Regions from separate parts of the Brevibacillus sp. NSP2.1 genome, predicted to be linked through region 1. Evidence: riboswitches for the same ligand, from Rfam matches in the RefSeq annotation. Region 1 holds a riboswitch; each other region holds the start of a gene.
The links. Region 1 has a riboswitch for cobalamin ahead of M655_RS17795 (ABC transporter substrate-binding protein). Riboswitches for the same ligand answer to the same signal wherever they lie in the genome.
Positions count from the first base shown of each region.

Region 1 (7,648 bases):
GAATTCTTATGCTCATCCCCGTTCTACTGGGCATGTCCATCGTCGTATTTTCCATCATTCGTGCCATCCCAGGTGATCCGGCTCTGACCATATTGGGAGAGAAAGCAAGTCCGAAAGCGATTGAAGATTTACGGGAAGTTTTAGGCTTGAACAATCCGTGGTACATTCAATATTTTGACTACTTGAAGCAGATTATTACCGGCGACTTGGGCGTTTCCCTGCATTCCGGGGCAAGCATCACGCAAGAAATCGGCCCGTATTTGGCCGCCACCACCGAGCTGACGATTGTCAGCATGCTTTTCGCTGTCATTATCGGAGTGAACGCAGGGATTTTGTCTGCGTGGAAGCAAAACTCCTGGTTTGACTACTGTGCGATGCTGATCGCCTTGATCGGTGTTTCGATGCCAATTTTTTGGCTAGGGTTGATGGAGCAGTGGTTCTTTGCGCAAGAACTGAAATGGCTGCCATCCGTTGGTCGCGACAATTCGCGTAATCCTGTAGAGGCCATTACGCAGTTCTATATACTGGACACGATTTTGGCTGGACAGTGGGATCAGTTGTGGGAGGTCATCAAGCATTTGATCCTGCCTGGCGTGGCTTTGGGGACGATTCCGATGGCGATTATCGCCCGGATTACCCGTTCGAGCATGCTGGAAGTCATGCGTGCCGATTACGTGCGGACCGCTCGGGCAAAAGGCTTGGCGCAGTTCTGGGTCGTGTACAAGCACGCGCTGAAAAACGCGATGATTCCCGTGCTGACGGTGATCGGTTTGCAAACGGGCTTGCTTTTGGGCGGAGCGGTGCTGACCGAAACGATTTTTGGCTGGCCAGGAGTCGGCCGCTACATTTTCACAGCGATCGGCAACCGCGACTATCCGGTGATCCAGTCCGGCATTTTGGTGATCGCTACGATTTTCGTCTTGATTAATCTCCTGGTCGACCTTCTGTATGCCTATATCGATCCGCGCATTAAATACCGCTAGGGGAGGGACGAAGAGACATGGCAGAGACACAAGTACAGACGGTATCCCTGAGAGTAAAAGAGGAAGAAGTTGTCTCTCCTTGGCGGGAAGCTTGGAGAGCCTTGCGGAAAAACAAGCTCGCGATGGTGGGGCTGGCGATCATTCTGTTTTTCGTGGCAGTTGCCGTCTTTGCGCCAGTGATTGCTCCGTACCCGTATGACGAGGGGGAGCTGGTGATGAAAAACAAGCCGCCGTCCGAAGAGCATTGGTTTGGAACAGATTACAACGGGCGGGATGTGTTTAGCCGCGTCGTTTACGGTGCGCGCATTTCCTTGTGGGTCGGGACCTTCTCGGTCATCGGCTCCGTCGTGGCAGGCACGATTTTGGGCCTCTTGGCGGGCTTTTACGGCAGATGGATTGATACCGTCATCTCTCGCGTTTTTGACATCATGCTGGCGTTTCCAAGCATTCTTCTGGCGATTGCGATTGTCGCCATTCTGGGGCCATCCTTGCAAAATGCGCTACTGGCCATTGCCATCATCAACATTCCGACCTTTGGGCGTCTGGTGCGCTCGCGCGTGTTGAGCCTGAAGGAAGAGGAGTTCGTCATGGCGGCCCGCGCAATCGGGATGAAAGACTCGCGCATTCTCATGCAGCACATTTTGCCGAACAGCCTGGCGCCGATCATCGTGACGGGGACGATGGGGATTGCGACAGCGATTATCGAAGCGGCAGCGCTCGGCTTCCTCGGGCTTGGTGCCCAACCGCCGGAGCCGGAGTGGGGGAAAATGCTTTCCGATTCTCGCCAGTACATCCAGAAGGCGCCGTGGACAGTCATTTTCCCGGGCTTGTCGATCATGCTGACGGTTCTCGGCTTCAACCTGATCGGGGACGGATTGCGGGATGCGCTTGACCCGCGGATGAAAAACTGATACGCAGCAAAAGGGGCGTAAAGGGACGCAGGCAGTCCTTTTCGCCTCTTTTTTTGTTCAGTTCAGCCATTGGCGGCATAGTTGGTTGAACGTTGCTGCGGCGCGCGTGACGACCTGGTGCTTGACCGACGGCACCATCACCAGTTCCGCTTGCGGAAGCTTTTTTTCCAGTAGCCTGGCATACGGCAACATGTTCGCATCGTCTGCGCCATAGACGAGCAGCATCGGCAGCTTGAGCTGGCTCAACTGATCCGTGCAATTGTAGCGGTGCCCGGCGGCGTACAGGTGGCGGAGGCTCGCTGCATCTGTTTGGCTGCCATGCTCAATCCAGCGGGAGCGAGCAAGCGGGTCGTCGAGATGAGAGGCGGCGATCGACCTGGCAATCAGCGGAGCTGCGTGCAGGCAGGACAGCGATTGGGCGAGCAGAAAACGGCTGTGCAACGAAAAGTCGGTTACTTCGGAAAAGGCGCTGACGAGGATGGCGCCGCGCACGTTTTCGGGAAAGCGGAGGCAGTATTCGAGGACGAGCGAAGCCCCCTGCGAATACCCCAAAAGCAACGGACGCTCAAGTCCGAGCGACTGGCAAAGCCCGTGAATCACGCTGGCAAGCTCGCGCATGGTCGTAGGTCCAGCCAGCGGGGAGCTGTCGCCATGCCCCGGGAGGTCTGGTACGACGAGTTGGCAAACATCCGCAAGCGGCTCTTGATAGTCGAAGTTGACAGAGCCGATGCACGGGGCGTGAATGCACACGAGTGGCGTGCCGCGCCCTGACAGGTGGCAGGCGATGCGGTGGCTGTCCAGTTGTACGATGGTTGGTTCCATGTTGGTTATTCACCCCTAGCATATGGTGTCCGTTTCAAGAGAGAATTTTCCGTTCCGCTCTTCTTTTTTGGACAGGGAAATGGTATTCTCGAGGAAGAATCTTGTCGAAAGCGAAGGTGACGCAGGTGTATTTGGAGCGCATTTCGAAACTGCACGATTTTTTGACCAAACAAGAGCTCGACGCGGTAGTCATCACCTCTCCCAAGCACGTTTACTATTTGACCGGCTTTTTTACCGATCCGCATGAACGCTTTATGGGTCTGATTATTCCAGCCCAGGGCGAGCCATCCCTGATCGTTCCAGCCCTTGACCGCGAAGCGGCAGCAGCGGCTTCGACTGTTCAGACGATTCACACGCATACGGATATTGAGAATCCTTACGAGCTTCTCAAGCAAGTGTTGCCAGCGAACCTGAAGAAGCTGGGCATCGAAAAAAGCCACATGACCGTAGAGCGTTACGAGGCGCTGGGACAAGTCATCTGTGCAGAGAGCTACGCGGATGTGGAAGAGCCGCTGCGCGAAATGCGCCTGATTAAATCGGCAGACGAAGTGGCTCGTTTGCAAAAGGCTGTCCAACTGATTGAAGATACACTCGGCGAGACGTTGAAAACATTCAAAATCGGCCAGACCGAAATGGAAATCGTCGCGGAGCTGGAATACCAGATGAAGCGTCTGGGAGCGGACGGCCCGTCTTTTTCCACGATGGTTTTGGCGGGGGAAAAATCGGCATTGCCGCACGGAACGCCTGGTTCGCGCAAAGTGCAGGAAGGCGATTTGCTCCTGTTTGACATCGGGGTAGCAGCGGACGGCTACGTTTCCGATATTACCCGTACGTTTGCTGTCGGCCAGATCAGCGAGCAACTGCGCGATATTTACGAAACGGTGCTGGCAGCGAACGAGGCGGCGATTGCCGAAGTTCGTCCAGGGGTGACGTTTGCCCATCTCGACCAGACCGCTCGCGACGTCATTGCCGCAAAAGGCTACGGCGATTACTTCATTCACCGTCTGGGGCACGGCCTCGGCATGGATGTGCACGAATATCCGTCCGTGCATGGGCAAAATCAGGAAACGCTGCGCCCAGGCATGGTGTTCACCATTGAACCAGGGGTGTACTTGCCGGGAGCAGGCGGCGTGCGCATCGAGGACGATGTGCTCGTAACCGAAACAGGCGTAGAAGTGTTGAGCAAGTTCCCGAAAAAACTGACGGTGATCGGATAAGGCTTCAAACTCACAATTTTATATGAATCTGATGGTGCTGCCCGGAATCGTTTGGTTCCGCCAGCTTAATAGGGAAGTCCGGTGAAAATCCGGCGCGGTCCCGCCACTGTAACGAGGAGTGTCCAGCAAAAAAGCCACTGTTTTTCGCGCGACGAAAAATGGGAAGGGCGCTGGGGATGATGATTCGTAAGCCAGGAGACCTGCCATGAGATGATTTACAATCGACCCACGAGGATGGGACAGATGTGGAAGCAGACTAGGAACAGGCGTCATTGGCAACGCCGAATCTATAGGCATGTCTACGTATGTCAAGCACCTCCCGATTGGAAACTGGGGGGTGCTTTTTTCTATGAACATCGCCGTGGCGGTCGAGGCTGTGAAAGGGGTGATGCATTTCCTGTGTTGCCAAACAAGCAGGCTCTCTGTATAGTAAAGGTGTAATTCGTAATCATTACGATTTACATAACGTTTCATTTTCATCATGCCAACAACAAAAGAAGAGGGGTTACCAGATGAGTACAATCCGTATGAGAAAAAAAGCCTTCCACGGTTTCTGGATGGCAGCGCTGGCAGCGATTATGCTGCTTTTGTCCGCATGCAGCTCGGCAGCACCTGCTACGACCGAATCCACGGTGGCGAATGCTGGCTCGGAGCAAACGGCCCAGCCTGCTGCTGACAACAAGCCCGTCACGATTGTGACCAACGGGATCGAGATGACGTACCCGGAAGCGCCAAAACGCGCTGTGACAATGAACCAGCACGTAACCGAAGTCATGCTCGCGCTGGGGTTGGCTGACAAAATGGTCGGAACCGCGTACCTGGACGATCACATTTTGCCTGAGCTAAAAGCCGACTACGACAAGGTACCAGTCCTGTCTGACAAGTATCCGACCAAAGAAGTGCTTTTGGCCGCAAACCCTGACTTCGTCTACGCAGGCTGGAAAAGCGCATTTGGCGACAAAGGCGTAGGCTCGATGGAGGACTTGGAAAAGGCGGGAATCAAATCGTACCTGCAAGAGTCTTCGAACAAGCCAGGCCCGACCATTGACGACGTGTTCGCGGATATCCAAAACATCGGCCGCATTTTCCGCGTAGAAGATAAGGCGAACGAACTGATTGGCAAAATGAAAGCGGAAATCGAGCAAACCGTGAGCAAAATCGGCACGGTGGACAAGCCGCTGAACGTGTTCGTGTACGACAGCGGAGAAGACCAGCCGCTGACCGCTGCCAACAACTACATGACTTCTCTGATTAAAGCGGCAGGCGGCAAAAACGTGTTCGACGACATTCAAAAAGGCTGGGCGACCGTAAGCTGGGAAGAAGTCGTGAACCGCAAGCCAGACGTCATCGTCGTGGTCGACTACGGCGACAAGACGATCGAGCAAAAACAAAACTTCCTGTTGTCCAAAAAGGAACTGGCTGACGTGCCAGCGATCCAGAACAAACGTCTGATCGTGCTGCCATTGTCCGCAGCGTCCGAAGGGGTACGCGCACCGATCGCGCTGAAAATTCTCGCGGAAGGTCTGCACCCGGATACATTCAAATAAGAAACGGCTGCTTAGACAAGGAGGGAACGGCCCTGCACAAGATCAAGATGCCCTTCATCATCGTTGCCCTGCTGATCGGGCTTGTCGTCTCGATTACGTTTGCGGTGACACTCGGCTCGGTGGAAATCAAACCAGCGACGGTATGGAAAATTGCCTTGGCGAATCTCCCGCTGGTCAATCAATGGGTGGAAGTGGATTGGTCAAAAGGAGAACAGACCATTATCTGGGACATTCGGTTTCCCCGCGTCCTGCTGGGAGCTGTCGTCGGGGCCGGCCTGTCTGTTGTGGGGGTGGCGATCCAGTCTCTGGTTCGCAACTCCCTCGCAGATCCGTACATATTGGGAGTCTCCTCGGGCGCATCGGCCGGAGCGACGCTGGTCATTTTGTTCGGAGCATTCAGCATGTACGGACAATTCGCGCTTTCTTTCGGTGCTTTCACCGGATCGCTCGTCTCGATCCTGCTTATTTTTACCTTGTCCCGCATCGGCGGGCAAAACTCGACGGTGCGTCTGCTCATGGCCGGCATCGCGATTTCCGCCATCCTGTCTGCGATCACCAGCCTGATTATTTTTTCCGCGCCCAACGAGCACGGCATCCGCTCTGTCCTGTTCTGGATGAGCGGCAGTCTGGCCGGAGGGAAGTGGGAGTATTTGACCATACCGACGCTGATCGTCGTCATCTGTCTGATTGTCCTGTTGACACAATACCGTTCGCTCAATGCGATGCTGATGGGCGAAGAAGCGGCGGGGACGCTGGGCGTCAATACGGTGCAATTTCGCAAGCTGCTGCTGGTCATTACCGCGCTTTTGACGGGCGTCATCGTCTCGATCAGCGGGTCTATCGGCTTTGTCGGCTTGATGATGCCGCATATCGTTCGCGTCATCGTCGGCTCGGACCATCGTCGCGTCCTGCCTGTCAGCGCCTTGTTCGGGGCCATTTTCCTGATCTGGGCGGACGTGATCGCCCGGCTTGCGTTTGCGCCGGAAGAGCTGCCGATCGGGATTATCACGGCGCTGTGCGGCGGTCCGTTCTTTATTTGGTTGATGATGCGCAGCTCATATTCTTTCGGAGGTAGCGGGCGATGAATCTGCATGTGGAGAACATTTCGGTCGAGCTGGAGAAAAAAACGATTTTGCGCGATGTTAGCCTGACGGTTCGCTCCGGTGAATTTGTGGGGCTGATCGGGCCGAATGGCAGCGGAAAGTCCACCCTGCTCAAAAGCATTTATCGGGCGCTCGAGCCGCGCAGCGGATTCATTTCCCTGGACGGGGCTGACGTGTACCAGCTTACCGCCCGGCAAAATGCGCAGCGCATGGCGGTCGTGCGCCAGGAGTCGTCGATCGAGTTTGACTTTACCGTCATGGAAATCGTCATGATGGGGCGCTCACCCCATAAAAGGCTGTTTCAAACCGATACCCCGGCGGACAGCCGCATCTGTGAAGAGGCGCTGGAGCGGGTCGGCATGCAGGCGTACGCCTCGCGCAGTTTTTTTTCCTTGTCTGGCGGAGAAAAGCAACGCGTATTGATTGCAAGAGCGCTGGTCCAGCAAGCCGAGTTTCTCGTATTGGACGAGCCGACCAACCATCTGGACGTCCGGTACCAGCTACAGGTGATGGATCTGGTCAAGACGCTCGGGATTACCGTGTTTTCCTCGCTGCATGATCTGAATATCGCCGCCATGTACTGCGATCGGCTGTACGTCATTCGCGACGGGGAGCTGGTTGCTTCCGGCACGCCGGAGGAAGTGCTTGAACCCGGGTTGATTCGCGATGTTTTCGGGGTAGAGACAGAGGTGGTCACCCATCCGATCACGGGGAAAAAACACGTTTATTTCTTTTCGGAAGCGGTCCGCGTCCAGCAATCGCGACAGGAGGTCAAAGCATTATGAGTGTGTACAGTTGCCAAGTATGCAAGTTCCGCTACGACGAATGGCTAGGCGATACAAAAAACGGCGTCCCACCAGGGGTGCCTTTTTCGCATTTGGCAGGCTCGGTCTGTACGACCTGTGGGATGCAAGGAGAGGGGCGACATGTGCGCCTTCCGGAGGCCACATACTCCGGATTGGAAGCCACCTATTACGACCAGTTTGCCGGAAAAGCGGGCATCGCGTTTTACCGCAACTGGCTGCTGCAAGAAGCAGAGCAAGCCCCGGTGTCCGTGCTGGAGCT
Region 1 is NZ_CP048274.1:3,659,243-3,666,890, reverse strand. Features, by position in the region: gene M655_RS17815 (ABC transporter permease) at 1-983, shown strand, start outside; gene M655_RS17810 (ABC transporter permease) at 1,001-1,894, shown strand; gene M655_RS17805 (alpha/beta fold hydrolase) at 1,952-2,716, opposite strand; gene M655_RS17800 (M24 family metallopeptidase) at 2,842-3,933, shown strand; cobalamin riboswitch at 3,949-4,155, shown strand; gene M655_RS17795 (ABC transporter substrate-binding protein) at 4,446-5,480, shown strand; gene M655_RS17790 (FecCD family ABC transporter permease) at 5,528-6,565, shown strand; gene M655_RS17785 (heme ABC transporter ATP-binding protein) at 6,562-7,368, shown strand; gene M655_RS17780 (methyltransferase domain-containing protein) at 7,365-7,648, shown strand, end outside.

Region 2 (7,648 bases), 2.7 Mb from region 1:
CGGCGATGGCTCCCGTCAGCGGGCTGAGCGTCAGGACCAAGGTAATGGCAATCATGACGATGTAGTGGATGAGCCGCAGCGGTTTGCGCACGTGATGCTGCAGCAACAGCAGCAGGAACAGCTCGGTAAAGCCACCCCCGACAAAAACCATGGCGTGCACGGTAGGGGCAATTCCGTTCTGGAACAGCGGCAAGAGCTGGGAGTAGTCTTTTTTCGGTACGTTGCCGAATGCGACGAACATGCCAAGCAAGGAGACAATGGGCAGCAATATGCCCGAAGTAATGCCGACTGAGGCAATGCCGCCGTAGGATGCGAGAACGCACAAGATCATCAGGGCAAGCGCAGTCACCCACTCGGGCGTCTGCGGCAAATAGTTGACGGTTGTCCACGTTTGGGTATCAACCAGATTGACGAGTGCCATCATGTACAGGCAGAGCATGATGGGGATGAGCAGCAGGAAGCGGACGGCTTTTCCGGACCGTAGCAAGAGCCAGTGGGACAACGACTGCTGTCCGATGCGGCTGTTGATGAAATAGAGCGCGTACGCCCAAACACAAAAGGGGATCATGCCAAAGATGACACTCAGCCAGGCATCGCGCCCGGCTTTGCTGAGCAGCAGGGGGATAAGGGTGACATGATTGGTGATTCCGATCGACAGCATCATCACCATGATCGCTTGGCCAATCCCGATTTTTCCGTCTGCTTTCATGAACCAACGTCCCCCCGACTTGGTGGTTTTGTTATGGTTTGTTTGCCCGGCTGGAAATATGTATCGCGTATAAAGGTTAGCCCACGATAAATAAAGTGTGGTATTCTACAATGAGGTAAAAATGGAGTAAGGAGTGCAGCCGGGATGTATAAGCTCATTAGGAAATATCTGTTCCAGATGGATACGGAAGAGATTCATGAAAGAACGGTTGATGCCCTGAAGCTGGTGGAAGATTCTGCTCCGGGAAAAAGCTTGCTGCGAATGATGTTTCAGGTGAAGGACGAGCGTCTTGCCACAAAGCTGTGGGGAATGACGTTTCCCAATCCGGTAGGGCTCGCCGCCGGTTTTGACAAAAATGCCGAAGTGTATCATGCACTGGGTGCGCTCGGGTTCGGGTTCGTGGAAGTCGGGACATTGACCCCGCAAGGACAGCCGGGCAATCCGCGGCCGCGCCTGTTTCGCCTGCCTGAGCACGAGGCGATCATCAACCGGATGGGCTTCAACAACCACGGTGCTTATTTGGCTTCGCAGCACCTGGTCGATTACGCGTATTCCGATGTTCCGATCGGGATCAACATTGGCAAAAACAAAGTCACTCCCAATGAGGAAGCGGCTTCTGACTATATCAAATGCCTGGACATGCTCTATTCGTACGGCCATTATTTCGTCATTAATATCAGCTCTCCGAATACGCCCAATCTTCGCGATTTGCAGGAAACCGAGAGCATGCGGCTGCTGGTGCGGGCGGTGCGCGAAAAAGCGGCGGAAATGGAAGCGCGCGGCATTCAGAAAAAGCCGATTCTGCTCAAAGTAGCCCCCGACATGTCCGACGAGCACATGCGCGATGTCGTGCAAGGAGCGGTGGAAGAGGGCATTTCCGGCATTATTGCCACCAATACGACCTTGTCGCGTGAAGCCGTTCAAGGGCATCACTATGCCGAGGAAGCGGGAGGACTGAGCGGAAAACCGCTGACAGAGCGTTCGACTGCCTGGGTAAAAGAAATTTACCAGGAAGTGGGCGACAAGGTGCCGATCATTGGCGTAGGGGGCATTTTCACGGGGGAAGATGCGTACGCGAAAATCCGGGCGGGCGCAAGTCTCGTGCAAGTGTACACCGGAATGATTTATCAAGGCCCGGGCATCTCCAAGCAAATCAACAAAAAGCTTTTGCAACTGTTGAAGCGCGACGGCTTTTCCCACATCAGCGAAGCGGTCGGCGTGGACGCCAGGTCGTAAGCATAAAAAAGAAGCGGATGCAACAAAGACCGATGACTCCCGGAATGGCGGGGCATCGGTTTTTTTACGCAGTTATACTCCGCTGATTATATTCTTCCGCTTTTTCCCTTGATTCTGTATAATAATGTGGGACAAGCAAGAACTATCTAACAATTGCATATCGTCGGCGATAGGTGCCTTTATGTGCAAGCCGCATAAAGGGTAACAGGGAATCGGGTGAAAGTCCCGAGCGGTCCCGCCACTGTAATCAGGGAGTTCTCTTTGAGATAGAGCCACTCATATTCATATGGGGAAGGACAAAGAGCGCGATGAGCTGAAAGCCAGGAGACCTACCTACTTGCCACACCCAGGAATACCTTCGCGGAAAGGAGCGGTGAATACGAAGCAATAGGACTGTGCCAACGGTCTGTTGTTTTTGTGCGCATACCTCGTCTGCTAGCGGATGAGGTTTTTTTGTTGGTGAAAAAAGAAAGAACAGCAAAGGAGGAGGAAATGTCTTGAATCGATCCCGTTTCGTTTCGACCTGTCTGTTGATTGCAGGCTTTGTCCTTTATTTTCTCGTAAATGAACCGCAGACGTCCCACGCGATGCACATCATGGAAGGGTATTTGCCGCTGGGCTGGGCGCTGTTTTGGTGGGTAGTATTTATTCCATTTTTTATTTTCGGCATTCGTTCCTTGAACAAAATCGTCAAGGAGCATCCGCAAATGAAGCTGCTGATCGGCGTATCCGGCGCGTTTGCCTTTGTGTTGTCTGCGCTGAAAATTCCTTCGGTGACGGGCAGCAGCTCGCACCCGACGGGAACCGGGCTTGGCGCGATCATGTTTGGCCCGTGGGTCATGTCCGTGCTCGGCAGCCTGGTGCTGCTGTTCCAGGCGCTGCTTTTGGCGCATGGAGGGCTGACGACGCTTGGAGCCAATGCGGTGTCCATGGCAGTAGTAGGGCCGATGGTAGCTTACGGCGTCTATCGCCTGATCGTGCGCGGAAACGGCGGACAGCGTTTGGCCGTATTCGCTGCTGCTGCGCTCGCAGACTTGGCTACTTATGTCGTGACCTCCGTGCAGTTGGCTTTGGCTTTCCCGGCTGAATCCGGCGGCGTTATGGCATCGTTCGCGAAATTCGCAGGAATTTTTGCCATCACCCAAGTTCCGTTGGCGATCAGCGAAGGGCTTTTGACCGTGCTCGTCTGGAACTGGCTGCAGTCTTACAATGCAAAAGAGCTGGCGCAACTTCGCCTGCTGAAACGGGAGGAATCGCTGTGAAAAAAGGGATGAACTGGCTGCTGCTCCTGGGCGTAGTCTTGCTGGCGGTTGTGCCGTTGCTGTTGGTGCAGGATTCGGAGTTCGGGGGAGCAGATGGAGCGGCTGAGGAAGCGATCAAGGAAATCGCCCCTGCTTACGAGCCGTGGTTCGAGCCGCTGCTTGAACCGCCAGGCGGCGAGACAGAGAGCTTGCTGTTCGCGGTGCAAGCGGCGCTCGGGGCGGGCGTTGTCGGCTATGCCGTGGGATTGTACAAGGGCCGGCTGGATAAGCATAAAAAATGAATTGGCAGCAGCTTGATTCGCTTTCCTATCAAAACCGGCTGCGATTTTTGCCGCCTGAGCACAAGCTCCTGTTTGCGGGCGTGCTGATTTTGCTCGTTTTGACGGGACATGAATGGTTGCAGATGGCGATTTGTCTATGGATGGGAGTATGGGTAATGGTGTATGCCCGTATTCCCGTCCGTTTCTATTTCGGATTTTTCATCCTGTCCCTGTCGTTTTTTGTCCTGGGGCTTCCGGCGCTGTTGCTGGAAGCAGTAAGAGCGGATGCAGGGGCGGTCGTCCAGGCAGTTGCGGCGTGGAAGATCGGGCCGTATCTGGTCTACGTTCCGGCAAGCGCGCTCGACAAGGTGTGGGTGCTTTTTTGGCGGACGATGGCCAGCCTCGCCTGCTTTGCTTTTGTCTTGTTTACCGTGCCGTTTGCCGAGATTTTGCAAGTGCTGCGCAAGCTGAAACTTCCGGTCATCGTGACGGATTTGCTCATGATTATGTACCGTTTTATTTTCGTGCTGCTTGGCGTCTCTCATCAACTGTGGATTGCCCAGCGCGCGCGCGGAGGCCATCGCGGGTTCCGGGCGATGCTGCGGGATGCGAGCGGACTGGCCGCGCAGTTGTTCGTCAGGTCCATGCGCAAGTACGATGCGCTGTACAAAGGGATGGCAGCGAGAGGCTTCGGGGAAAGCCTGCAGGTGCTTTCCTTGCACACTCATTCTCGCTCCGGCCGATATGAAGCAGAGTCAATCGCAGGCTGTATTTTGCTGATTTTGCTGGAGTGGTGGACAGGAGGGTAATGCTTTGACATCATGGCTGTTGGAATTTGTTGATTTGCACTACGCCTATCCAGGCGGCCGTGGCCCTGTCCTGAAAGGGTTGTCCCTGGGCATTCCGGAGGGGAAAAAATGCGCCTTGCTCGGGCGAAACGGCTGCGGCAAGTCCACCTTGTTTTTGCACGGGAACGGCATCATCCAGCCGCAGCAAGGGCAAGTGCTGTGGCGAGGAACGCCCCTCAGCTACAAACGCGCTGCCTTGCAAGAGATGACGCAAAAAGTCGGGCTGGTCTTTCAGGACCCGGAGCATCAGTTGATCGCCAGCACGGTCGCCGAGGATATTTCCTACGGGCTGTGCAACCGGAACTTGCCCGCCGACGTAATCCGCGAGAAAGTGCGGGCTGTCCTGGACGCGTTTGGCATGACAGAGCTGGCGGACGTTCCGATTCACCACCTCAGCCTGGGACAAAAGCGGCGTCTCGCCCTTGCCGGGGTCATGGTGCTTGCGCCGGAGCTGCTGCTGTTGGATGAGCCTACGGCCTACCTCGACCGTTACCAGACCAAAAATTTGCTGCGCGAGCTGGATGCCATTCACCAAAACGGCACGACCGTGCTGATGGCGACCCACGATATGGACATCGCTTTCGAATGGGCGGAGTGGATTTGCGTCATGGATGAAGGCCGGCTGATTTTTGCCGGAGAGCCCCAGGAGGCGCTGGCGCGAAGAGAAATGCTGGAAAGCCTGCATTTGGGCATGCCGCTGATCGCCGAGCTGTGGGATGCGTTGCCGCCTGAATGGAGGCGGGAGGCGGGCGAACGGATTCCGTGTTCGCTGGAGGAATTAAAAACACGGCTGGCCGGACAGGTGATGGTCCGGTAGATAAGGTACAGGCAAGCGGTCGTCTCGGCGGCCGCTTTTTTGCGTGCCAAACGTCGCGCGGTTTTGGGCATAAGAAAGGGGGGCGGCTGCTGAGCCTGTGGTCGGTTTGACGTTTTGGATGACCGCTTTTGCTTGGCGCTGTCTCATTCTCTTCAATGGGGCTTTTCCTGCCTGCCGGATAACGGGGATTGCGCTGATTGGTGGCGAACGCCGTGTATGGGTGGTTTCCGAGCGCCGTGCATGGCCGCTGTTTTTTTGGGGCATCTTAACCTCAAAATTCCTCTGGAGGTATCGCGATGGAACACGATTCCTTGAGCTCAGGGCTTGCTGGCGTGGAGCAAAAAGAATTCCCCGGCAAAGTCAAAGACCAGCTCATGTTCAATGTCCTGGAAAAAGAAATGACCAACGAAGAACAGGAAAAAAAGGCGAAAGACGAGTATTTGACAGGAAAGTCGTAGCCCGCGCCAAAAGCCCTTCTCGGCCTGGTCATAGCCCCGTCAAGTAGACACTAAAAAAAGACGCTATCTTAAGCGGCGATCGATTCCCGGTATTGGACTGGGGAGAGGTCGCCGAGTTTTTTCTGGAACCGTTCTGTATTGTAGAATTCGATGTATTCAGCGATCAGTTTGCGAGCGTGAGCTATATCTCTTGGTTTCTCCAGATACAACTTTTCCGTCTTCAGGTGTGAAAAAAACGATTCAACACAAGCGTTGTCGAAGCAGTTCCCCCGTCTGGAATGGCTTCCGGTTAGCCCTTGTTCTTGCAACAGATTTGCGTATGTCTTGGTAGTGTACTGGAATCCTTGGTCGGAGTGCAGGATCGCATCTCCATTACCCAGTTGCTTCACCGTAGACAGCACAAGATCAAGATCGTTTCTCTCCGACACTTCCCAAGCAACCGTTTCGTTATTATACAGATCCAGGACCACGGACAGATAAATGAAGTCATCGACGACTCGAATATAGGTAATATCGGTTACATATTTCTTTCTAGCCTCGTCCGCAGCGAACTGGCGATTAAGGACATTGTTGAACACGATGGAGGGCTTGCGGCCGGCAAATGGACGCTTTTTGCGGATCACTGAGCGGATGCCCAATTCTCGCATCAGTCGGCGAACTTTCTTCGTATTTACTTGTAGTCCCTCTTTGCGTAGAGCCGTGCGCATTCGTTTATACCCAAAGTATGGGCGAATGCGGTGAATTGCCAGTATATGTTCCTTTAGGTCGGCATCCTGCTCCACACGTACCTTACGAACCTTCTCCGTCGCCTTCCACTTGTAGTAGCCCGCCCGGGAGACCTCCGCTATTTCGCATAGCATGACCACAGCGTACTTGCGACTCATTTCTTCGATCGTCCTAAACCGGGTTTGCTTATCCAACTTCCCTCCCCGTGTAGATTTGGATTGAGCTTTTTTAGGTATTCGACCTGCGCTTTCAAGTAGTTGTTCTCTTCCTCTAGACTGCTGAAATACTTCTTGATCCATCGCCCTCTATAGTCTTCAAACGTTTCACCGTTTTGCCGTTTCTGTACCCACTCCCGAATCTGCGTCTTACTTTTAATGCCTAATTTCTCCATTATCATTGGGTAGCTCCAATGCTCCTCAACCCGCAAACGTACTGCTTCGCTCTTCGTTGCTTCGTCATATTGCTGCTGTTTTTGCCCTTTACGTGGCGGCATAAGAAAATCCCCTCCGGTCAACAGTGTTGATCTCATCATACCATGAGGTCTTTTTTCACTGTCTACCATGAGGGGATAATACCAGGCCTGCACAAGACGAGAAGGGCTTTTCCTTTTTTCTGTAGCGAAAGGTGCGTATGTAAACACGCTTGTTTTGCATGCTTACTTGTCCTTCTTTTCTGCTTTTTCCTGCCGGTCTTTCAGGATTGATAAAAAGGCCAAAAAATCGCCCAACAGAACCAGCACGGCAGCCATCAACGCCAGATCTTCCGCAGAAAAACCATTGTTCTGCTTCATTTTCCAGCCTCATTTCCGTAGGGATATCCGCCCTTTTTATCTTATGCGCAGCCGTCTGGGACCGTCACGCTTACTGCTTGTCCTGTCGTTTTACTCCCCGTTATCCTGTTGGCTTACTAACCGCTTATTCTGTTCGTTTGCTGACGGGGCCGCATTTGCCTGTACGGAGACAGGCTCCCGAGCGGGTCGTTGAGAAAGTCGGCGAATTTTGTAGGGATATGTCTTTTTCTAGCGAATAAAAGAGAAGGGACCTACTTAAAACGGGAGAAGTGGTGAGATTGTGATTTCAGCTTTGAACAAGACGCTCTGTGTGCAACAGCTTGTCGAGAAGTTAAGGGATAAAGAGCTCGTTCATGTTTCGAGCTTTGATTTGAAAGAAACCAACAAAGCCTTGTATGAATACGTCCATCGGCTAAGCAGCTCGATCGCGATCATTCCCACCACGATTGATTCTGTCATTACGGGGGTCATCCGCTTTCAGGAGGGCTATTTCATTACGCTCGGCATGCTGATCTGGAAGGACGCCACGCAAAAAGGGCCGT
Region 2 is NZ_CP048274.1:1,000,935-1,008,582, forward strand. Features, by position in the region: gene M655_RS04840 (GerAB/ArcD/ProY family transporter) at 1-709, opposite strand, end outside; gene M655_RS04845 (quinone-dependent dihydroorotate dehydrogenase) at 854-1,945, shown strand; cobalamin riboswitch at 2,100-2,296, shown strand; gene M655_RS04850 (energy-coupling factor ABC transporter permease) at 2,443-3,207, shown strand; gene M655_RS04855 (energy-coupling factor ABC transporter substrate-binding protein) at 3,204-3,488, shown strand; gene cbiQ (cobalt ECF transporter T component CbiQ) at 3,485-4,276, shown strand; gene M655_RS04865 (energy-coupling factor ABC transporter ATP-binding protein) at 4,281-5,132, shown strand; gene M655_RS04870 (hypothetical protein) at 5,429-5,590, shown strand; one part of gene M655_RS04875 (IS3 family transposase) at 5,659-6,551, opposite strand; one part of gene M655_RS04875 (IS3 family transposase) at 6,551-6,809, opposite strand; gene M655_RS04880 (hypothetical protein) at 6,972-7,106, opposite strand; gene M655_RS04885 (hypothetical protein) at 7,387-7,648, shown strand, end outside.
Region 2: linked by a shared signal. The riboswitch ahead of M655_RS04850 (energy-coupling factor ABC transporter permease) and the one ahead of M655_RS17795 (ABC transporter substrate-binding protein) in region 1 are both predicted to bind cobalamin.

Region 3 (7,648 bases), 800 kb from region 1:
ACATTGCGGTAGTCCATGATGACTACGGCATCTGCCTTTTCCAGCATCCAGGCGCTCAAGCTGTAATCCGTGCCCGGGACTTTGACCTGATGGAGCCAAAACGGGATGTCGAGCGTGAGCGTAAGCCCGCTTGAGCGCATGTCTTTTTCGATCAGGCGAACCGTGTCCATCCAGCTTTGCACGATTTTGTCGCGGTTTGACTTCCATTCCGGCAAAATGTACGGCTCAATGTCAAAATGCAGCCCGGCGAACCGCTCTTGCGCGGCGACCGAGGCGTTGTAAGCGCGGACCCAGTTGATAAACGCCTTGAGCTCGCCATGGCTTGCGGGAAAAGCCCATTGGGGACGGCCTTCCAGCGCTTCTACGGCGATTTGCTTTTCCTGCGCCTTGCGGATGAACTGCTGATAGACAGTCGGCGGGATGTCCCGGTCGATTTGCAGGTAGATTGCGCTCAATTGATGCTCGCTCGCAAACTGGATAATCTGCTCTTGCTGGGTGTAGAGCAGGCTGGCATCCCAAAGCCACGTGCTGCGCCGATGCTGCCATGTGCTGTCAGGAGCAGGCGGCACAGATGCCGGAGGGACTGCACTCGCATGGCCGGAAGTGGTGATCGCGACCAGGTTGCGCTCGGCCAGCCACTCGATCCGGGCGTCAAACAGCTCGCTGATGAAGCGCAGCGGAACCATCGTGCGGTTGCTGCGGAGCACGGCCGGGGCGTCAAAGTGGACCTTTTTCCCGTTGACCAGCGCGTAGTCCTGGCCGATGGTCAACTGAATGGTGTCCGGTTCTTTCCGGAGCGTCACCTGGCTCGTCTGTGGATTCCACTGCATGCCAAGACCGAGCTTTTCCGCGACAAACCGGGCGGGAACCATGGTTCGCTGCGTGCTTGGGTTCACGTAAGGCAGGGCGTCGGGAAACGTGACGTACTCTCCGTTCACGGCTACCTGGACTTGCGGAGCGGACTGGGCAAAAGAGAAGGGAGCGGCGCTGAGCAGAAAGGTCAGCAGGCCGACTCGCTGCAGTTTTTTCATGCGTGCTTTTCCTCGCGTCTTTCTATAGAATGTGCTGTACTATTTTACAATAGGACTGTTTGCCTTTACCTGATTACAAGGTTGCAGGGGAGCAGGAAAAATTTGTGAAGAAACGACTACTTTTCCACTGGATGACTTTACAGGAGCGGCGACCCAGCGGTAAAATGGTTGAAAATGACAAAAGGAATAAAAAATCAGGCTATTGTACACCTTCCTTCTACTCAATTGATGATTAGGGGTACTGCTTTCCTGATTTTTTTTATTGAGGCCGATGAAAAATCAAATCTACCTTCGCCGGAAAAATAAACTGGTCGTCGAGAAGGGACAGCATGAATTGCCTGTCTCTTATTTGGCTGCGGCTCTGCGCAACATCGAGAGTCTGGGCTACACGTTTTCCCTGGAGCTGCTGGAGCGAATCCGCACGCTGTCTGAAGCGGAGTTTTTCCCGCTTTACTCCGAGGTAGTGACGGTATTGAAAGAAATGGTGGGCGCATCCCGCAAGTACAAGCCGATGTATCCGAATTTTCCCGAACAAGTGATGGAGGCGAGCGAGGGAGAATTGTATTTGCAGGCGATCATCCACTGCCTGACGTGGCAGCTTCCTGTGCACGAGGTGAAAAAACGGCTGCCGCTGTTGCGAGAATCCCGCCTGAAGGTGATCCAGTTGGGAACGGACGAAGAGCTTTTGCAGACGGGCATGAACCTGTTGCGGGCAAAAAGCTCGCTCTCGGCGCAGGACAAGGAAGACCTCGCAGCGCTGCTCACCGAGTGCGATGGAATCGCAGAAGCGCTGCCGCCAGAGATTCCGCACAAGGAAAACGCGGCGGTCGTAGCCAGCATCTTGCTGCGTGCCGACAAGCTGCCGCCCGGCTTTTTTGCGACCTATTGCAAAACGGCGACCGACGTCTTGCGGCTGGCGGTTGCGCTGTCTGACGGCGATGTCAGCCTGGCCGCCCCTGCGAAATTCCGCAAGTTCAGCCGCGCCGAGCGCCGCCTGCTGCTGCGCTTGCTGGAAGCCAGCCCGAACCTCGCGGAAGACATGCTGCGCTACAAAGGCCGCTGGATTCGCCTCGGGGAAATCTTGCATCCGTTCGAATACAAGGACCGCTATCCGCAGACGGCGGAAGCGTTCGATATTTTGCGCAACAACCGTCGGCTGGAAACGTTCAACAGCAAGGTCGAGCTGGCGCTGGCGTGCGGGGATGTGCACGAGGCGACGAGCCTGCTCGTGCAGCGGCCGGGGGAATTTGCCCGGCGCCTCGACCACCTGCTCAGGCTGGCAGCGGATCGTGACGAGGTGCTCCGTTCGTTTGCACAGGTCGCGCCTTTGGTGTCTACCCCTGTGCTGCTGCAAGCGCTGAACCACTTCGAGAAAAGAGAAGCGTACGGAGAGTGGCGCACCTTTTTCCCGAAAGGAGAGGTGGCAAAAGTACAGACGATTGCAAACGCGCTGCCGCAGTTGCCGGAAGACGTCCGCGCGAGTGCAGCCCGCAGATGCCGGGAAGCCCTGCTGGAGCGGTTTTCTGCCCTGTCTTCCCTGGGAAAAGTCTACCTCGATCCGCGCTTGCAGGAGCAGCTCGTGCCTTTTTCGCAACGGTCGGCGAGCAAAGCGCTGCGGACGATCGTGCGCGGCTCCAGACTTCCGATCCCGGAGGGCAGTACGATCCGCTTTTTCACCTGGTGGAAGGAAGGCATTGTCAACAACGTCCCCACCGGGCGCGTCGACGTCGATTTGTCTGCGGTGCTGTACGACGCGGACTGGAAGTACATGGAGCACATTTCCTACACGAATTTGCGCTCGGAGAAATACCGCGCCTACCATAGCGGCGACATTGTGAGGGCGCCGATGGGGGCCTGCGAGTTCATCGATGTGGATATCGAATCTGTCCTTCATTACGGCGGCCGTTACGTGGTCATGTCGCTGAACTCGTTTACCAGTCAGCCCTATTGCGATTTGCCCGAATGTTATGCGGGCTGGATGATACGCAAGGCTCCACAGTCGGGGGAAATTTTTGAACCGCAGACGGTGCAGGACAAGATCGACCTCGCTTCACGCTCTACGATCTGCATCCCGGTCATTCTCGATCTGGCGGAGCGAAAAGTGATCTGGACGGACATCGCGCTGCGCTCCCACCCCCGGTTTGTCAATAACGTAGAGGCGAACGGAGGCGGCGTGGAGTGGATGGGAAGGGCGCTCACCTCGCTGGTGAAGCCCACTCTCTATGAGCTGTTCACGCTTCATGCGCAAGCGAGAGGCACGCTGACTGACCGGGCGGATGAGGCGGACACGGTTTTCTCCATGGACGAGGGAATCACTCCGTTTGACCTGGAAATCATCATGGCGGACTTTTTGTAAGTTCGCTGGTTTCGTTAGGCAAAGGGAATGAGGTGCGTGTCCATTAAGCCGGTAGTGGTGAATCCGCAGATGAAAAACGGCAAAATCAGAAACCAGAAAGCCTTGGTTGGAAATATCCGCCTGACCGGTTGCCGGCTGGAAGGATGTATTTGTTGTCTTTCATCTGCGATCTGTGGCGAACCTCCTATCGGTTGCAAACCCTTTTCGGCAGGATGATTCTTCAGAAGAAACATCATGACGGGAAATACCACGATCAGTAAAAAGAGACCCAATACCGCAACAGCCATTTTCCAGTCAAACCACTGTATGAAAAACAGTGAGGCTGGCACAACTACCATTTGGCCTACGCTAAAGCCAGCCTCTATTACTCCGAATGCGAGTCCACGCCTTTTATTGAACCAATTTGTGACCATAATGGTTGCGGCTACATTGGAGGCACCTCCAACACCAATGGAAGCGAAGACACCATAGAGAATAAACAATTGCCAGAGGGAAGTTACCCATTGCGTGAAAAAATGCTCAGACCAACCAGAAGTGTGCTGCCTAAGAGAATGGACCTGGCACCAAAGCGGTCAATCAACCTGCCTGCTATTGGTTGGGATATGCCATAAATGACAAAACTCAATGTGGAGATGAGAGAAATGGTACCTCGATCCGCGGCAAAGCCATTCTCCCAAGGTTCAATAAATGCTCCGAAAGAAAGTCTTGCTCCTTGCACAGCCAACAATGCGAAAAAGGTGACAAATAAAATGATCCACGCGTAATGCACTTTGCTCTTCACAGTCTCAACGCACTCCTTATGAGTTTAATCCCAATCTGGTCAGCATGTTTTTGAATAATTTCGCTTCTTCTTCACTGAATATGGACATCGCTTCTTGATTCACTTCGTCACTGATCTGATTCAGAGGTTGTTCCAATTCCTTGCCTCGCGGAGTCAGAAAAATCAAGTTCGTCCGGCGATCATTGGGATCGGAACGACGCTCGATGAGCCCCATATTTTGCAGTCGATCGAGCACCCCCGTGATGGTTGCTCCATCCAAGCGAAGCCGACTACCCAATTCCACACCTTTTTGGCCATCTTTTTCCCATAGCGCATGTAATAGAACAAACTGCACGGGAGTAATCCCGTACGGCGATAATTTGGCCTTTTCCATTTGCCAGATTTTTTGATACGCCTTCCCGAGAAGAAACCCATAGCAATCCTCAATCCGATCCATATGTACCTCCAAATATTTTATTGGAAATCGATGTAAGAATAAGATAACACGCACACAAAAGATTTGTGTACAAATAATTAGTTCACAAAACAAAGATCAATGCCCAGTATGTTCCTATCCGCAGCTTTTGCTTGAATCCCCGGTAGCATTTGCTATTATTAAAGCAAGTGCTTGTCATAGAAAAGAACGACATTTGAATATGGTAGAAAAACAGGTCCTTGTTTTTCGCAAGCGATAGTTTGCGAATGCGAGGTTAAAAGGGAAGTTTGGTGAAAAGCCAACGCGGTCCCGCCACTGTAAAAGAGGAGCTCTTCTTCTTGGCAACGGCGCCATCCACTGCACGCCAGCGTGCGGGAAGGAGGAAGAAGAGCGAAGATCCTTGAGCCAGGAGACCTGCCTGTTTTGATGTCCACTGATTTCCTTCGGGTCAAAGGATGAGGTGAGGATTGTTGCAGTCGGCTATCCGCGCTTTGTTTTCCTTGGAGGTTTGGGGAAACAAGGCGTTTTTTTGTACGCGGAAAGCGAAACAGGAAGCAAATCGGCAAACTCTTCACTTTTTCAGTCAGGTAAATAACGAGGCTATGGAAAACATTTGAAATAGGCAACGGAGCCTAAACTGCATTTTTGGAGCGCTGTGCCTCCGAAAATTATTAGGGATGGGCAACGGGGCCTACAGTTTATTTTGGGGGTGAGCGTACTTGAGCAACAAGCGGGGCCTGTTTTTGGTCTACACCGGAGACGGCAAAGGAAAGACAACAGCCGCGGTGGGGCTGGCTGTGCGCGCGACTGGACGAGGCAAAAAGGTCATCATGATCCAGTTCATCAAGTCGCCGGAGCGCACGTACGGAGAGAAAATCATCTTCGACAAGCTGGGCATCGAAATCGTGCAAAAAGGCGTAGGCTTCACCTGGACGAAGACGCCGGAGGAGCATCGCGCGGCGCTGCAGGAAGCGTGGGCGTTCGCCCGGGAAAAGCTCGCTTCGGGCGAGTACGACGTCGTCATTCTCGACGAGCTGAACAATGCGCTGGCGATCGACCGTTTTCCGATTGTGGACGTGCTGCCGCTCGCGGACGTTTTGGAAGCGATTCAAAACAGGCCGAGCCATGTGCATCTGGTCGTGACGGGGCGGAGCGCCAAGCAGGAAATCATCGACATGGCCGATCTCGTGACAGAGATGAAGCCGATCAAGCATTACTACGATGAAGGAATACCAGCGGTGCTGGGGGTAGAGTTTTGATGAACGTATTGGAAGCGTACGGCCACGGCGGAGATTTGCTGACGGCAGCGGACCGCTTTGGGATGGAGCCGGGCCAATTCCTTGATTTCAGTGCCAATATTAACCCGCTGGGCATGCCGGACAGCGTGCGCGAGATGCTTTTGGCCTCGCTGTCTGCCGTGCTGCGTTACCCGGACCCTGGGCATCGCCAGTTTCGCCGGGCGTTGGCGCAGCGGTTGCAGTTGCCAAAGGAATGGCTTTTGCCTGCGAACGGAGCGGCAGAAGCGATGGCGCTCGCGATTCTCGGGCTGCAGCCGCAAACAGTCGGCGTGATTTATCCTTGCTTTTCGGAATATGCAGAGCTTTCCGAGCAGTTTGGCGCAACCGTCATCGGCTGCTACGGAAAAGAAGAGAACGGCTACAAGGCCGACAGCGCCGAGCTGTACCGTCTGTTCGAACAGGCTGATCTGGTGTTTGTCGGCTCGCCGAACAATCCGACTGGCATCTTGTATGAGCCACAGGAGCTGTTGCAGATGGCGGACTGGACGGCCCAGACCGATACGTGGCTGGTCGTGGACGAGGCGTTTCTCGATTTTGTGGAAGAAAGCCGCCAGTTTACGCTGGCAAGTCGGCTGGAGCGCTTTCCCCGCGTCATTTTGCTGCGGTCGATGACGAAAATGTACGCGATCCCCGGCTTGCGTCTCGGATACGCGATCGCCCAGCCTGACGCGATTGCGAAAATGCGCGCGAAGCAGGTGAGCTGGAGCGTGAATGCGCTTGCGCTTTTGGCGGGGGAGCTGTGCTTGCAAGAGCATGAGTACGAGCGGCGGACACGCAGCCTGGTCGCCAGGGAGCGCGCTGGCCTGGTCGCGTTTATTCGCGGGGAGCTGGGCTGGAAGGTCTGGCCGGGGGAGGCGAACTTTTTGCTGCTTCGCTCGCCGGAGGGCTTGCCAGCCGCACAACTGCAAGAGCGGCTCGGCAAAAAAGGCGTGCTGATTCGCAGTTGCGCCATGTATCCCGGATTGACGGCGCATGACGTGCGCATCGCCGTTCGCGGGCCAGAAGACAATGCGCGCTTGATCGCGGCCTTGCGCGAGGTACACAGCGAAGGGAGCGGGGAGCGATGAGTCTTGTGCTGGTGACAGGCGGCGTGCGCTCGGGAAAAAGCCGCTTTGCGGAAGAACTGGCGCAACAGGCCGGAGAGCGCGTCCTGTACGTGGCGACGGGTCAGGCGTGGGACGAGGAAATGCGGCAGCGGATCGAGCGGCACAAGGAGCGGCGGCCGAAGCAGTGGGGCAGCGTGGAGGTCGGCGAGCGGCTGTGCGACTACGAGCCTGCTAGCACACCTTACGACGTCGTGCTGATCGATTGCCTGTCGACGTGGGTGAGCAATCGGCTGATGAGCGTCGAGGAAGCAGAGTGGCGAAGCGAGGCGCACACAGAGGCGCTGCTTGCGGAGGCAGAGGCGTGGCTTGGGCTTGTCCAGCGCTCCCCGCAAAAAGTGATTGCGGTCACGAGCGAGGTCGGGCTGGGCGGTGTCGCCATGAATCGGCTCGGCCGCTGGTTCGCAGACGCGCTGGGCGACGTCAACCAGCGGGCTGCGCGTCAGGCAGAGACGGTCTACGCGGTCATGGCCGGAATCCCGTGGAGGATCAAAGGATGAATGCATTTTGGCACGCGATTGCGTTTTTCACCCGGATTCCGGTTCCGTGGCTGCGCCCGTCCGACGAGGCGTGGAAAAAAAGCGTCAACTGGTATCCGGCAGTCGGGCTGGTCATAGGTATTTTGCTATGGGGAGTCCACCAGACGGGGCTTGTGCTCTTTAGC
Region 3 is NZ_CP048274.1:4,463,520-4,471,167, reverse strand. Features, by position in the region: gene M655_RS21635 (copper amine oxidase N-terminal domain-containing protein) at 1-1,031, opposite strand, end outside; gene M655_RS21630 (TerD family protein) at 1,303-3,387, shown strand; partial or broken gene M655_RS28375 (MFS transporter) at 3,405-3,869, opposite strand; gene M655_RS28370 (MFS transporter) at 3,884-4,168, opposite strand; gene M655_RS21620 (MarR family winged helix-turn-helix transcriptional regulator) at 4,185-4,604, opposite strand; cobalamin riboswitch at 4,800-5,019, shown strand; gene cobO (cob(I)yrinic acid a,c-diamide adenosyltransferase) at 5,303-5,842, shown strand; gene cobD (threonine-phosphate decarboxylase CobD) at 5,842-6,948, shown strand; gene cobU (bifunctional adenosylcobinamide kinase/adenosylcobinamide-phosphate guanylyltransferase) at 6,945-7,484, shown strand; gene cobS (adenosylcobinamide-GDP ribazoletransferase) at 7,481-7,648, shown strand, end outside.
Region 3: linked by a shared signal. The riboswitch ahead of cobO (cob(I)yrinic acid a,c-diamide adenosyltransferase) and the one ahead of M655_RS17795 (ABC transporter substrate-binding protein) in region 1 are both predicted to bind cobalamin.

Region 4 (7,648 bases), 1.1 Mb from region 1:
TTCTACCGTCAAATGCTTGGTGCGCGTGTAGTAGAGCGACTTCAAGCCTTTTTTCGCGGCGTAAATATAGTAGCGCGCCAGCTCTCTGGTCGAGATGTTGCTGTTGACGTGCAGCACGGTGGAAATGCCTTGGTCCACATGCTCCTGGATTTCGGCGACCAGATCGATCACTTTGAACTGGTCGATCACATAGGCAGATTTGTAGTAAAAATAGTTTTCCTGCGACAAATACGGCATCGGGTAGTAGGTCGTCGAGTTCGCGTACGTTCTCGTTTCGATGTGCTCGACAACCGGCATCACGCTCGACGTCGCATTCTGAATGTAGGAAATGCTCTGCGTCGGCGCAATCGCCAGACGGTACGCGTGATACAGTCCGTTCTTCTGCACCTTTTGCTTGAGCGCGGCCCAATCCTCCGGCGTCGGAATGTGCATGCCTGCGAACAGTTGCTTGCCTTTTTCCGTGCGCGGACGGTAGTCGTTTGCGAGGTATTTGTCAAAATACGTGCCTTTGGCGTACTCCGACTGCTCGAAGCCCATGAAGGTTTCCCCTTTGGCCATGGCGATCTCCATACTCATTTCCAGCGAGTAGAAGTTCATCATCATGAAGAACGTGCGGGCGAAGTCTTTTGCTTCCTCGCTCTCGTAGGCGATCTTGTTTTTCGCCAGGTAGCCGTTCAGGTTCATCGCACCCAGCCCGACGGAATGCAGCTCGCGGTTGGCCTTCTGCACGCCTGGCGCATTTTCCACGCGGGTCACATCGCTCACGGCGGTGATCGCCTCGATGCCCTCGCGCACGGATTCGCGCACTTTTTTGTGCTCCATCACGTTGACGATGTTCAAGGAAGCGAGATTGCAGCTAATGTCGCGGCGAATGATGTCCGGCTCGCCGTAGTTGGTAATCGTGGACGTCTCCTGGAGCTGGAAAATTTCCGTGCACAGGTTGGACATTTTCACGGAGCCGATGTCCTTCAGCGCGTGATTTTTGTTCGCGTTCGTCTTGTTCATGATGTACGGGTAGCCCGACTCCATCTGGATCATCGCGATCTTGGTGAGCATTTCGCGGGCGCTCATGACTACCTTTTTCTTGACGCGCTCGTTTGCCACCAGCTCGTCGTACATCTCGTCGAGATCCAGATCATCCAGATGGGCGCCGTACTCCTTGTAGACGGAGTAAGGAGCGAACACTGTCAACGGCTTGTTTTCCTCTGCCAGCTTGTAAAACACATTCGGCACGATCAGGCCGATCGACAGCGTCTTGATCCGCGACTTTTCATCGGCATTGATCTTTTTGCAATCGAGAAACTCGTTGATATCCCAGCCGAAGATGTTGTAGTAGGCTGCCCCGGAGCCTTTGCGCTGCCCCATCTGATCGGCGTAGGAAAACGCGTCCTCCAGCAGCTTGAGTACAGGCATGACGCCCTTGGCTGCGCCCTCGACGCCTTTGATCGGCTCTCCGCGCCCGCGCAGCTTGGACAGGTTGACGGCCACGCCGCCGCCGATTTTCGAAAGCTGCATGCAAGTGCCGAGAACGTAGTTGATCGAGTTCAAGGAGTCGTCCATTTCCAGCAGGAAGCAGGAGACCATTTCGCCGCGGCGGCTTTTCCCCGCATTGAGGAACGTCGGCGTCGCCGGCTGGAGTCGCTGGTCCATCATCGACACGGTCAGCCGCTTCGCCAGTTCGAAGTCTCCGCGCCCGAGCGAGAGCGCCACAATCGCCACCCGATCCGGGTACTGCTCCAGATACATCGATTTGTCGTCTGTTTTCAGGGCGTAGTCTTTGTAAAACTTGGAGATAGCCATGTACGAAGCGAATTGAAAACCAGCGTCATGCGCCAGGCGGAACACTTCATCGACCTGTTCAACCGTGTAGCTTTCATACACATTTTCATAAAAGTCATTTTCGATCAAATAGTCCATGCGCTCTTTCACGCTGTTGAAGGTCATCGTCTTCGCCTGTACTTCTTCCATGAAGACCGCGACTGCCTCTCTGTCCTTTTCCAGTTGGTAAAATCCGTCGCTTCCTCGCTGCATCAGTTGGTTGTTCAATTCAATGTGTCGCAATTGCTGCCACCCCACTCGTAAATTGTTCCACGTCACGGCCGGTACCGGACAGTTCGAATTTGGAAATGACCGGAACGCCATATTGGCTGGCGATCGTGTCTGCGCTTTTGGCAAAGCTGGCTCCCCAGTTGCGGTTGCCGCTGGCTGACACGCCGCGCAAATAGACATGATTCCGCTTCAGAAAACGGTCCACCTTCTCCGGCACCTGGCCAAAGCCTGTCGTGTACGTGACCAGAATGAACGGCTCGTCGATCACCATCTCCGGATCAATCTCCACGTGCGGCAGATCGAGCTTGCTGACGAATCGTCTCACGTTTCCTGTTTTCGAATCAAAAGCGATTAACATGTCCCTCATCCTTTACTGCTGTTCTATACTTTTTTAGCCAAAGTAAAAGCGCATCCGACGCCAAAATGTCGAATGCGCATGATGATCCCCATCGTATCCATCCGCCGAAAAACGAATGGAGCGCTCGAACACTTCCCTATCTCCCGTAGGTTACACAGTGCTGACGGTCAGGCAGGTCTCCTGGCTCGGGGTCATCGCTCCATTCGTGCCTTCCCGATTGGCTGAATCAGTGGCGCAAAAACCAAATGGAACTCTCTCATCACAGTGGCGGGACCGCGTCGGAATTTCACCGACTTCCCTATTAAGTCTACCAAATATAGCGTGGCAAACACCTGTCCGCATCAATATGTAGTTGGTAAAACTTACTTTACCTCAATATATCGTAGGAGTCAAGCTCGGCATGCTCTATTTTGGCGACTGATAATCTCTCTCATTTCTCTATTGCCAATCTCTGGTTTGCGTCCATATAATAGGTTTCATGCACAAAAAAGGTAACGCCACCGGCCGATTGGAGAGTGACCCCTGATGGAAAGCACGGTTTATGAAGCAGTAGCCATTCCGCGTTCGCAAACGAGAAAAATGACATACAACGACCGCACGTTCCACATCTTCGTCAGCATCCCCGACGTGGCTTTGCCGCCGTCCGGCTTCCCGGTCATTTACTTGCTGGATGCCAACTCGGTGTTTGGCACCATGACCGAAGCGATTCGCCTGCAATGCCGGGTTCCGGAAAGAACGGGCGTCGATCCGGCCATCGTCGTCGGCATCGGCTACCCGACAGAAGCGCCGTTCCACCCATCGCGCTACTACGACTTCACCCATGTCGTTCCCGCATCCGAGCTGCCCGCTCATCCGCGCGGCGGCGAATGGCCGGAAATGGGCGGGGCAGAAGGCTTCCTCAGCTTCATCGAAGACACGGTGAAGCCCGCGATCGAAAAGGACTTGCCCGTCGACCGCACGCGGCAAACGATTTTCGGACATTCGCTCGGCGGCTTGCTCGTGCTGCATGCCTTGCTGACCCGGCCACACGCGTACCAATGCTACATCGCCGGCAGCCCGTCGATCCACTGGAACGAAAGCGTCCTGCTGGAAGAGGAGCGCCGCCTGCCGTCCCTGCTCACAGACGACTTGCGGGTCAGAGCGCTGCTCGCCATCGGGGAGCTGGAAAACGACGGCCGCTTCCACGTCAACGTCAAGGCGCAGGCGATGGCTGAACGGTTGTCCGCCATGGGCAACGGGCAGATCGAAGCGTCGTTCCGCCAATTTCCGGACGAAAACCACACGTCTGTCCTGCACGTCCTCATCAGTCACGCCATTCGCTTTGCTTCCAAGCCAACTGCCCGCTAGTCAGGGCAGTTTTTTCTTTGCCTCGCTCCATGCACACAAGCAAGCAAACAAGGCAGTCGGCACACGCAAAAAACCGCCCATACGAAAACGATGAGCGGCCATGCATGCACTACTGCTCTTTTCGCCTATTGCAGAGACAACACCTTGTTGATCTGCGGCAGCTCCTCGATGGCAGCTACGACAGTTGGCGTAATCTCTTCGTCGGTGACGCAAATCAACAGGGCGTTTTTCCCCTTTTGCTCACGCGACACATTCATCTTGGAAATATTGATCTCGTGGTCAGCCAGCTTGCGGGACACGTCGTAAATGACGCCCGGATAGTCGGTATGGTGCACCAACAGACCGTGAGCGCCCGGAGGGATCCGACAGGCGCAGTAGTTGATCTCGCTGATGTACACTTCGCGCCAGTCCTGGGCAAACGTGTATTTGTTCGCTCCCACGCGCAAATTCGCCAGATGGTTGGCGTACTCGCCGGAGCTGTTTTGAACCGAAACGCCGCTGCCAAGTCCATCCACCAGAAGCGAAGCGATCTCTTCTTTATTTTCATGGGCCAAAATGCTCAGGGACGCCCCTGTGAGCTGCGGCTCCAGTCTGCGAATCAATTGGGCCAATTCACGAAGTCCAGCATATTGGGTCATGTAATCCCCTCACTCTCCCAGTCAGGTTAATCCTTAATGCGGAAGAATCCACTCTTCCGGTTCCTTGATAATCGAGGAATGGTTATCGGAGCGATACCAGGCTGTCAGGCTTTGCCCATCTTTCGTGTACACGATGCGATAGATGGTGTTGCCCTTTCCGCTTTTCGGGAAGGGACTCTCCTCGGGAGGAACCACTGTCACACCACCCGCTTCAATCACGCCACCCTTTTCCTTGATGACGCTCTCGATCACGGTCATGTGCTCGTTGCTCGTGGCCGACATCCCCACGTAAGCGAGTATTCCCAGCAAAAGCGCTCCCGCCAAAAACGAAACAATAATCACTTTTGACTTTTTCGTAGCATCCACCAAGCGCTTCCCCCGTTATTCAATTCTCTTTGTCGATCAAACGCACCTTGTCAATCGTACCTCCGCCCAGGCACACTTCCCCATCGTAAAAGACGACGGCTTGGCCAGGAGTAACCGCTTTTTGCGGCTCGGCGAAAACGACTTCTACGGTGTTGCCCTCGCGGATGTGCACCGTCACTTGCTGGTCCGGCTGGCGATAGCGGAATTTCGCGGTGCACGCAAACGATTCGGTCGGCTTGTTCGCGCTCACCCAGCTTACGTCTGTCGCCAGCAAGCTACTCGAATACAGGCGGGGATGGTTGGAGCCTTCGCCGACGATCAGGACGTTGCGCTCCAGGTCTTTGTCCACCACAAACCACGGCTGGCCGGTCTTGCCGTGCCCGCCGCCAATCCCCAGGCCTTGGCGCTGGCCGAGCGTGTAGTACATCAGGCCGTCATGCTGCCCGATCACGTCTCCGTCTACCGTTTCGATATTGCCGGGCTTGGCTGGCAAGTAGTTTTGCAAAAACTCGCGGAAGTTGCGTTCGCCAATGAAGCAAATCCCTGTGCTGTCCTTCTTTTTCGCGGTGTAAAGCCCGGCTTCTTCGGCAATTTTGCGCACCTCGGGCTTCGGCAAATGCCCGATCGGGAACATCGTTTTTGACAACTGCTCCTGGCCGAGCACATTGAGGAAGTACGTCTGGTCTTTGTTGTTGTCCGCGCCGCGGATCAGCTTGTACTCTCCGTCGATGAACTTCACCTGCGCGTAATGGCCGGTGGCGATGTAATCGGCTCCCAGGTCCATGACCTTGGCGAGCAGCTCGCCGAACTTGATTTCACGGTTGCACATCACATCAGGATTCGGTGTGCGCCCGCGTTTATATTCATCCAAAAAATACTGGAACACCTTGTCCATGTATTCTTTTTCAAAATTCACGGTGTAGTATGGAATGCCAATTTGTTCACAGACGCGCCGGACATCCTGGAAGTCTTCTTCCGCCGTGCAGTGGCCGAATTCATCGGTATCATCCCAGTTTTTCATGAAGATGCCGATGACGTCATATCCCTGTTGCTTGAGCAGGTAAGCCGTCACGGAGGAGTCGACCCCGCCGGACATGCCGACAACGACGCGTGTATCTTCTGGTCGTTTCATAGTCTTTCTCCTCTTGATTTAATTTGTCCATCTACAGATTACCATGTTTCGTCCAACAATTCATGTTTTGTTGCACTTTTGTCGGCCTAATGTGAAAAACGCCTGCCGCAATGGACAGCGACAGGCGTTGATGAGCACGTTATTCACTTTGGGAAACTTCGTCTTTAATCTCGGAGCGGAACCCTTCGATGCTCTCTGCACGGCGCTGGTTTTTCGCCTCGATGTTCGCTCATTCCTCTTCGGAAATCTCGCCCGCGTGTGCCGCCAGGTAATCTTCCGACTCGCGAATGCTCTCTTCCGTGTTTTGCAGCATTTCTTGCAGCTTGGCTGCGTTGTCAGAACGATCGTCCGGTTTTGCCATGAAAAACACTCCTCACTTTGCCAGTATGATTCACTACCTGTACCATTGTGCTTCGTTCGCGGAACAATTATGTATGATAGGATAGAGAGAACGGACTTTGCGAAAAAGAAGGTTTTTCACATGGCTTCTCTGGATTTTCTGGAACGAAAGCTGCTGCGGATCATAGCGGAGACAGACCCTGTCCGGCTCAAACGCCAATGGGTGAGCAAGCGCGCCGAGTCTTCCGGCGAAAGCGAGCAGCGCAAACGAATCGCCCTCTTGCTGCGCAGGCTCGACAAGTTGCCGCCAGCCAAGCGTCGCGAGGTGCTGGATTTGCTCGCGCAGTTCAACTGGAACGGATAGGGCATTAGCGGATGGACGGACCGATGTGCCAGTGCCCGTCTGTTTTCAGCATGCGCCTCACGTCTACTATCGCCTCGCGATGGAGCGGGCCGTAAATGTGCGGATACAAAAGCCCGTCCTTGGCCTGCTCGTACTTCACGGGCGAAGGCGATTTTGTCTCGTCCACGATGAGCACGTACAACTCCTCATCGAACGCGCCGTACACCCGGTCTGCTACCTTGCCGAGCAGCTCCTCGCCTTTTGTGGCGTGAATGAACCCTTCCTGCTCGTAGTCGCGAGGCAGGTAATGGTCTTTGTCCGCCCATTTCTCCCAATAAGCTTTTGGGCACATACAATAAATGATCGATGGCTGCATGTTGTGTTCTCTCCCTTGTCGCACCGCTTTATTTTTTCCCCATCGCCTTGTTGAGATGGCGCATGGCTTTATCGAAAAACATCTGGTCGAAGGCGCCCTGATCGAACTTCCATTCAATGAAGTTTTTCAACGAATGCAAATCTACCCACGCATCCTTCGCTTGCGGGTTGCGGTCAGGCACTTCGCCCGTGACTTCTCCTTCGTAGACCAGCTTCGCCATCTCTGCCGGGTGCATCCCGATCTGATAGGCGATCTGGTGTAGCGCTATTTTCATGGAATCCCCCTGCTCTGTCCATTCTGGTTTCAATTATTCATCTATTTTGCCAGTCTTTTTCCTCCATGCCAACCCCTGCTCTCTCCGGCGAAAAAGGATTTCCGCTTGCGTCCGCATTTTGATAGAATGAACGCACAAAAAGTCACGACGCTGGAGGATTACAAGTCATGTCCACTTCCGATAACAGACCGCGCAAGCAATGGTACCGCAAAAAAGTGGTCTGGATCCCGCTTTTGTTTGTCGCCTACGTCTTTTTCGTCAACAGCTCCTACCTGGCTGCTCCGCCTGCCGGCTCTCCCTTTTTGCTCGCCCACCGCGGAATGACGCAGACCTTTCACATGGAAGGGCTGACGAACGAGACGTGTACAGCCGAACGAATTTACCCGCCGGAGCATCCGTATCTGGAAAACACACTGCCGTCCATGA
Region 4 is NZ_CP048274.1:2,596,093-2,603,740, reverse strand. Features, by position in the region: gene nrdE (class 1b ribonucleoside-diphosphate reductase subunit alpha) at 1-2,061, opposite strand, end outside; gene nrdI (class Ib ribonucleoside-diphosphate reductase assembly flavoprotein NrdI) at 2,048-2,407, opposite strand; cobalamin riboswitch at 2,561-2,758, opposite strand; gene M655_RS13170 (alpha/beta hydrolase) at 2,933-3,754, shown strand; gene M655_RS13165 (ACT domain-containing protein) at 3,880-4,392, opposite strand; gene M655_RS13160 (hypothetical protein) at 4,426-4,758, opposite strand; gene mnmA (tRNA 2-thiouridine(34) synthase MnmA) at 4,778-5,890, opposite strand; partial or broken gene tlp (small acid-soluble spore protein Tlp) at 6,030-6,251, opposite strand; gene M655_RS13145 (hypothetical protein) at 6,372-6,593, shown strand; gene M655_RS13140 (DUF952 domain-containing protein) at 6,598-6,948, opposite strand; gene M655_RS13135 (hypothetical protein) at 6,977-7,222, opposite strand; gene M655_RS13130 (glycerophosphodiester phosphodiesterase family protein) at 7,390-7,648, shown strand, end outside.
Region 4: linked by a shared signal. The riboswitch ahead of nrdI (class Ib ribonucleoside-diphosphate reductase assembly flavoprotein NrdI) and the one ahead of M655_RS17795 (ABC transporter substrate-binding protein) in region 1 are both predicted to bind cobalamin.